Azospirillum brasilense: one gene and its partner. The protein of the gene in region 2 interacts with the protein of the main gene of each other region in a pairwise test. Links are inferred from orthologs where the notes say so. Each region holds a gene or a part of one and is shown on either strand. Other genes may lie near its edges.

Region 1 (3,809 bases), 830 kb from region 2 along the record:
GACTCCCAAGAGTCCATATCGACGGAGTCGTTTGGCACCTCGATGTCGGCTCATCACATCCTGGGGCTGGAGCAGGTCCCAAGGGTTCGGCTGTTCGCCGATTAAAGTGGTACGTGAGCTGGGTTTAGAACGTCGTGAGACAGTTCGGTCCCTATCTGCCGTGGGTGTCGGAGTTTTGCGAGGATCTGTCCCTAGTACGAGAGGACCGGGATGGACATACCTCTGGTGCACCGGTTGTCACGCCAGTGGCATGGCCGGGTAGCTAAGTATGGACGGGATAACCGCTGAAAGCATCTAAGCGGGAAACCCACCTCTAAACCAGAACTCCCTTGAGAGCCGTGACAGACCATCACGTCGATAGGAGGCATGTGGACGGGCGGCAACGCCTGAAGCTGAGCCTTACTAATCGCTCGATCGGCTTGATCCTTCCCAGCCGGCGGCCCGCGCGCAGCGGCAAGCCCTGGGCGCACGAGCCAACACCGCAAAGAACAAGAACGCATACGTCCTCGCTTAACGAAACCTGCCGTCCAGTCCGGATGGTTCGCGTGTGCCTTGGTGACCTGGTGGTCATGGCGAGGCTCCCAACACCCGATCCCATTCCGAACTCGGCCGTGAAACGCCTCAGCGCCGATGGTACTGCGTCTTAAGACGTGGGAGAGTAGGTCGCCGCCAGGTCACCACGGCACACGCCACACCACACCGGATGTGGACGCAGAAGGGCTCAAACACACTTGACAATCGTCGCACACCGTCCCTTCCCAAGGAACACCCGCGGGGTGGAGCAGCCCGGTAGCTCGTCAGGCTCATAACCTGAAGGTCGCAGGTTCAAATCCTGCCCCCGCAACCAAACATAAGCCCCTGGAAACAAACCGTTTCCAGGGGCTTTTTTGCATCCGAAATCACCGTCATCCGAAGCATCTTCGGAATCGAATCGGCTGCACGTCGCCTTCGATCACCGGTTCCGTATGATCCGACGCTTTCCCGCGCCGCCCCGCTTCGGCGCGGCGCGGAAAACGTGGATGGCAACAGGCTGACTCAGGACCCAACGTCACGGTCACGCTGACAGATACCCGCAGTGAGGCGCGCGAAGGCGAGCATGCCGGGATCATCCATGCCGATGCTCTTCTCGGCATACATGCGGGCACGTCCCATGCGGCAAGGTTCATTCCGGAAGCGGACAAGCGCCTCGTCACAGGCTGCGACCGCTCTTGAGCGGATCGCTGCCTGATCCCCGGCACCGGCCAAGGCCGAGGAAACCGCATCGAGCGCATCGACCACGGTCTTGTCCCCAAGCTTCGCGCCGCCTCGCGCCATGACGGCATCGCGCGCCTGTTCGAGAAGGGGGGCCAGTTCGCTCCAGGGGACTTCGGCCCGTCCCTTCGTCCTTTTCGACATCGTCAGGAGCCCGGTCGCGAGCAAGGTGCCAAGGCTCGATCCCGTGGCGGCGGCCGCGGCCTTGGCAAGGATGCCCAGGCTCACCCCGACATCGTCAATCCCATCCATCCGCTGCTCGGCCATGAGGTCCAGCACCCGGCGCAACATGCCGCCGGTGTCCCCATCGCCGAGCCTGGAGTCGGCCATATTGAGTTCCTGTTCAAGGGTTGTCATGCGCGCGTGCGCGAGAGAGACGCCGGCGGCAATGTGCGTGACGGTCAGGCCCATGATCAACCAACCTTCCAGAAGGGACAGGACGCCGGAGCGGCAAGAAGCCGTTCCAGCTCTTCATCGAGGAAGCAAAGGCTGAGCGACACGCCGGCCATTTCCATCGAGGTCACATAAGGTCCGACCAGGGGCTGGACGACCGTCAGCCCAGCCTTGTCCAGCCGTGCCGCAAGGCGCCGGTACAGGATGAAGAGCTCTTCCAGCGGGGTGGCGCCGAGGCTGTTGACCAGAACCGACACGCGACGTCCGCTGCCCTCGGGTCGTTCCGCCAGGAGGCGGTCGACCATCTCGTCCACGACGGCATCCGCCGGCTTGAGCGTGTCGCGCCAGATGCCGGGTTCGCCGTGGATGCCGATCCCCATCTCCATTTCGCCTGGGGCGATGCGGAACGACGGCTCCGCCGCGCCGGGGATCTGGCAGGACGACAGGGCGCAGCCGATGGTCCGCGTCCGCTCCACGGCCTTCGCCGCCGCCGCGGTCACCTCGGCCAGCGAGGCGCCTTCGTCGGCCCGGGCGCCCGCGATTTTGTAGGCGTAGACGATGCCGGCGACGCCGCGTCTCCTGTTGCGTTCGTCGGGGGCGGCGCTGGCGATATCGTCGGTGCCGAGGACCGTGCTCAGCTCCAGGCCATCGTCTTCCAGGAACTCCCCCGCCATATCGAAGTTCATGCGGTCGCCACCGTAGTTCCCGTACAGGCGCAGGACACCGCGCCCGCCGTCCGCCGCCTTGATCGCGGCTATGCAGGAATCCACGGTGGGGCCTTCGAAGACGTTGCCGATCGAGCAGGCGTCGACCAGGCCCGGACCGACATAGCCGGTGAACAGGGGCAGGTGTCCGGATCCGCCGCCGGTCACGATGCCGACCTTGCCCGCCCGGGCGCCTTCGGTGCGGCGGATCACCCGCCCCGCCGGTCCATCCCGCGTGAGTGACGGATGGGCTGCGCACAGCCCGTCGAGCATCTCGTCCACATAGTGCGCAGGATCGTTGATCAGCTTCTTCACGATGGATTCCTCCCGTTGCGCCGCGTCCGCGCGCCATGGCAGCCCTCCGCCCGCAGCGCTCCGGCGCTTCGGCGGCTGGAAGGGGTCGATGGTCGGATGCAGGCTTGTGGGGCTTGGGGCCGGACGCTGGGGTCCGGTCCCGCCCGTTACGTGATGGGTGTGGCGAGCGCCGGCGCCACGGCGTCGTCACCGTTGCTGTAGCCCAGCTGGAGCGAAATCGATTCCGCGTGGCTCATGACGACCGGGGCGAGGCTCTGCACCCGTTCGTGCGTCATGCGCGTGGCGGGGCCGCTCACGCTCACCGCGGCGAAGACATGGCCGCTGGTGTTGCGGATCGGCGCGGCGACGCAGCGCACGCCGATGTCGATCTCACCGTCGTCGATGGCGTATCCGCGCTGGCGGATCAATGCCAGATCCTCCCTCAGCCGGTCGGGGTCGGTGAGGGTGTTGCGTGTGTAGGCCGGAAGCCCCATCCCAAGGACGCGGTCGATGACGAGGTCCGATTGGAAGGCCAGGGTCGCCTTGCCGACACCGGTGCAATGGCAGGGCGACGCCTCCATCGTCGTCGTCGCGTTGTTCGGGCCGGATCGGCCCCCCGCGCCCCGCTCGATGAAGACCATCTTCATGCCGTCGAAGACGCACAGGTGGACGGTCTCGCGCGACAGGGTGCTGAGCGCGTCCACGTAAGGCTTCGCCACGCGGTGCACGTCCATGTTGGCCAGAACGATCGATCCCAGCTCGAAGAGCTTGATGCCGAGCCGGTACTCGTCGCGGCTGTGGTCCTGTTCCAGGAACCCGATTTCCTTGAGCGTGAGGATAAGGCGGTGCGCCGTGCTGCGCGGAAGCTTGGTCCGGCGCGCCACATCGGCGAGCGACAACCTGCGGTCGACCGTGGAAAAACATTCAAGGACGCTGAGCATCTTTCCAGCTGACTTGATGTTGTTCGTCTTCAAGAATGCCTGTTCCTTCTGCTCCCCTGCCGGACAGGCGTATCGGGCTTGGTCGTCGAGCCCCGTTCCGCCTGCTTCAGGCGCAGGGCGAAGCAAAGATCGGCCAACCGGCCCTTCGGGGTCAAGTCGTGTCGACGCGCTCATCGTCCCTCCCAGGGGATGCCACCCTCGCAAGCGCTTGCGAGGGTGGCCGGCA
Region 2 (3,814 bases):
TTATGACGTCGCGGGGGCCTGAAAGGTTCAACATCGTGCGCGCACGCTCGTCCAGCATGTCGCGGTCCAGGTGGTCGCTGCGCATCAGTTGCGCGCGGCGGTCCATTCGCTCGCGCTCGGCCTTCACCTGATCGAGGACGGATTCCGCCGTGGCGATCTCCGCCTTCAGGTGGTTCATGGCGAGCAGCCCGCGGTCCCCCTGGACGGCGTAATAGACGAAGTAGGCGACGACGCAGGAGCCGATGGCCGGCCCGATGGCCTGGCGAAGGGCGCTTTTGGCGGCGCGTTTCAGCGAGTCGGTGAGGTTCTGGAGCATGGTCATGGCGGTATGATGGAATCATACGCGATTCCTTCGGTCAAACGGAAAAGAAGCAATCCGAAAGAATTCACCGCACTATGCTCTTTGCGCCGCCGAGTAATAGGCGGTTTACACCCCCAAAGGAGAATGACGCACTGCGCAACCTTCGAAAGAAGGCGGGTTGCGCTTCACTCCGGCGGAACCTCGCGCGGGCGGCGGTCCTCGCCGATGGCGACGTAGGTGAAGACGCCCTCCGTTACCTTGATGGCCTCCCCCGCGCTGCGCTGGCGGCGCACCCAGGTCTCGACCCGCACGCGGATGGAGGTTCGGCCCACCTTGGTGACATGGGCGAAACAGCTCACCTCGTCGCCGACATAGACCGGCTTGTGGAAGGTCATTGCCTCGATCCCCACCGTCGCCACGCGCCCACCGGCACGGCGCAGGGCGGCGACCCCGCCGGCCAGATCCATCTGGGACAGCAGCCAGCCGCCGAAGATGTCGCCGTTGGGGTTGGTGTCCGCCGGCATGGCGATGGTGCGCAGCGCCGGGCCGCCCTCCATGTCCGGGTGGGCCATATCGGGTTGGGCCTGGTTCTGATCGGTGGGTGTGCCGTCGCTCATCGTGCCTCCGCCCTCATTCCTTCTGGGGTCGAAAAAGCGCATCACAAAATATGGTGCGGGGAGTATATAGGAGCCACCGCATGCGCTTGCGCAGCCCTGACGAAATTCCTATAACTGGGGCCATGAGCGATCTTTTCGAGAACACGGCGCGCAAGGCCGAGACCTATTCCGCCCAGGATATCGAGGTTCTGGAGGGGCTTGAGCCCGTCCGCCGGCGCCCCGGCATGTACATCGGCGGCACCGACGACCGGGCGCTGCACCATCTGGTGGCCGAGGTTCTGGACAACGCCATGGACGAGGCGGTGGCCGGCCACGCCAGCCGCATCGACCTGGAGCTGACCGCCGACGGCACGGTGGTGGTGCGCGACAACGGGCGCGGCATCCCGATCGACGACCACCCCAAGTACCCGGGCAAGTCGGCGCTGGAGGTCATCCTCACCACCCTGCATTCGGGCGGCAAATTCTCCAACAAGGTCTACCAGACCTCCGGCGGCCTGCACGGCGTCGGCCTGTCGGTGGTGAACGCCCTGTCCGACCGCCTGACGGTCGAGGTGGCGCGCGACCGCCAGCTCTACGTGCAGCACTACAGCCGGGGCCTGCCCCAAGGGCCGCTGACCCGCCAGGGCGCGGCCAATCGCCGCGGCACGACCATCCGCTTCCACGCCGACCCCGAGATTTTCGGCGAGGCCGCCCATTTCGAACCGCACCGCCTGTACCGGCTGGCGCGCTCCAAGGCCTACCTGTACCGGGGCGTGGAGATCCGCTGGAGCTGCGACCCGTCGCTGCTGTCGCCCGACAGCACCACTCCGGCGCAGGAGACGCTGCATTTCCCCGGCGGCCTGCTCGATTACCTGAACGCCGCCCTGAAGGAACGCCGGACGCTGACCCGCCTGCCCTTCTCCGGCGCGCTGGACTTCCCGAACCAGCAGGGCCGCGTGGAATGGGCCATCGCCTGGCCGGAGGATGACGAGGGCTTCTCGCACACCTACTGCAACACGGTGCCCACCCCGCAGGGCGGCACGCACGAGGCCGGCCTGCGCGCCGCGCTGACCCGCGGCCTGAAGGGCTACGGCGAGCTGACCAACAACAAGCGCGCCGCCCAGGTCACCGCGGACGACGTGATGGGCGACGCCTGCATCCTGCTGTCGGTCTTCATCCGCGATCCGCATTTCCAGGGCCAGACCAAGGAGAAGCTGGTGACGGCGGAAGCCCACCGGCTGGTCGAGGCGGCGATCAAGGATCACTTCGACCACTGGCTGTCCGGCGACCCGTCCTCCTCCAAGGCCCTTCTGGAACGGCTGATCGAGAAGGCGGAGGAGCGCGCCAAGCGCAAGCAGTCCAAGGAGTTGGGACGCAAGTCCGCGACCCGCCGCCTGCGCCTGCCCGGCAAGCTGGCCGACTGCTCCCGCAACGCGCCGGAGGGGACGGAAATCTTCCTGGTCGAGGGCGATTCGGCGGGCGGCTCCGCCAAGCAGGCGCGCAACCGCGAGACCCAGGCCATCCTGCCGCTGCGCGGCAAGATCCTGAACGTCGCCTCGGCCTCCTCCGACAAGATGAAGGCGAACCAGGAGCTGAACGACCTCACCCAGGCGCTGGGCTGCGGGGTGGGCAAGGACTTCTCCAGCGACAAGCTGCGCTACGAGCGGGTCATCATCATGACCGACGCCGACGTGGACGGTGCGCACATCGCTTCGCTGCTGATGACCTTCTTCTACCGGGAGATGGGCGGGCTGATCCAGAACGGGCACCTGTATCTGGCCCTGCCGCCACTCTACCGCATCAGCCACGGCGCCAAGTCGGTCTACGCCCGCGATGACGCCCACAAGGACCAGCTCCTCAACAAGACCTTCAAAGGCAAGAAGGTTGAGATCAGCCGGTTCAAGGGCTTGGGCGAAATGATGCCAGCCCAGCTCCGCGAGACGACCATGGACCCGGCCAAGCGGACGCTGCTGCGCGTCGTCGTGCCCAACAGCGCCGACCCGGAGCAGGCGGAGGACGTGAAGGCTACCAGGACCCGGGTCGAGGAGCTGATGGGCCGCCGTCCGGAGCTGCGCTTCCAGTTCATCCAGGAGAACGCGAAGTTCGTCCGGGTCGACGACATCGACGTGTAAGCCGCGGCGCGCTACGCTCGTTGGTGTACAAACCAACTGCATGGACTCCGCCCGCATGAGCACGCCGCTCACCCTGTTCCAGACGGACCTGTTCCGCCCGACCTACCGCCCGTGGAAGGGGGAACGTTGGGAGCTTCTGCTCGCCCCGATGCTGATCTGCAAGGGCTATTGGAGCGAGGCGATGCTGGTCACCGATATGGCCGGGCTGATCCGCCATGACGGTCCAGCGTCGCGCACCTGGATGTCGATGACCCCGATGGAGATCGAAAGTCAGGAGATCGGCTGCCGTTTCGCGACGGGGTACACGGTGGCCATGGGGCTCGGCATGGGCTGGGCCGCCGCCAACGCCGCCCTGCGGCCCGAGGTCACGCACGTCACCGTGGTGGAACTCGATCCCGAGGTGATCGCGGTGAACGCCACCATGGACGTGTTCGGCCAGCTCCCGCCCGAGGCCGCCGCCAAGGTGACGGTGATCCAGGGCGACGCTCTCGCCCACAGGTCCGACGAGCCGGCGGACACCCTGATGGCCGACATCTGGCAGCCGCTCTACGGCGACGACCGGCTGGAGCAGGTGCGCCGCATGCGGGACAACACCGGTGCCGCCCGGGTCTACTACTGGGGCCAGGAGATGGACATCGCCCATCGCGCCCGCCAGCTCGGCCTGCCTCTGGACGCCGCCTCGGTCACCCGCATCGTCGCGGACATGGACCTGCCACTGATCGGCCCGGCGGAGATCGTCACCTATCCGGACCTGATCGAGCGCGCCGCACGGAACTGGCTGCGCG

The links. Proteins that work in one complex are often made in the same cells at the same time.
Region 1: the proteins of parE (region 2) and D3869_RS19595 interact in binary tests that used the Escherichia coli proteins (3 or more experiments, as listed by UniProt). The link is inferred for Azospirillum brasilense from one-to-one orthologs.

What each region holds. Positions count from the first base shown.
Region 1 is NZ_CP032346.1:1,222,932-1,226,740, reverse strand. Bases 665-3,563 are described here. They hold D3869_RS19595 (dihydroxyacetone kinase subunit DhaK), read right to left. Parts: upstream 2,664-3,563; coding sequence 1,665-2,663; downstream 665-1,664. Other genes in these bases: D3869_RS19590 (IclR family transcriptional regulator), read right to left, coding at 2,810-3,563; D3869_RS19600 (DAK2 domain-containing protein), read right to left, coding at 1,036-1,662. Also shown: more of D3869_RS19590, read right to left, coding at 3,564-3,583. UniProt on the Escherichia coli protein: Dihydroxyacetone binding subunit of the dihydroxyacetone kinase, which is responsible for the phosphoenolpyruvate (PEP)-dependent phosphorylation of dihydroxyacetone via a phosphoryl group transfer from DhaL-ATP.
Region 2 is NZ_CP032346.1:396,343-400,156, reverse strand. Bases 631-3,534 are described here. They hold parE (DNA topoisomerase IV subunit B), read left to right. Parts: upstream 631-1,040; coding sequence 1,041-3,029; downstream 3,030-3,534. Other genes in these bases: D3869_RS15880 (hypothetical protein), read left to right, coding at 3,085-3,534; D3869_RS15890 (acyl-CoA thioesterase), read right to left, coding at 631-918. In the rest of the region: D3869_RS15895 (FtsB family cell division protein), read right to left, coding at 1-322; more of D3869_RS15890, read right to left, coding at 487-630; more of D3869_RS15880, read left to right, coding at 3,535-3,814. UniProt on the Escherichia coli protein: Topoisomerase IV is essential for chromosome segregation; it is the principal protein responsible for decatenating newly replicated chromosomes. It relaxes supercoiled DNA.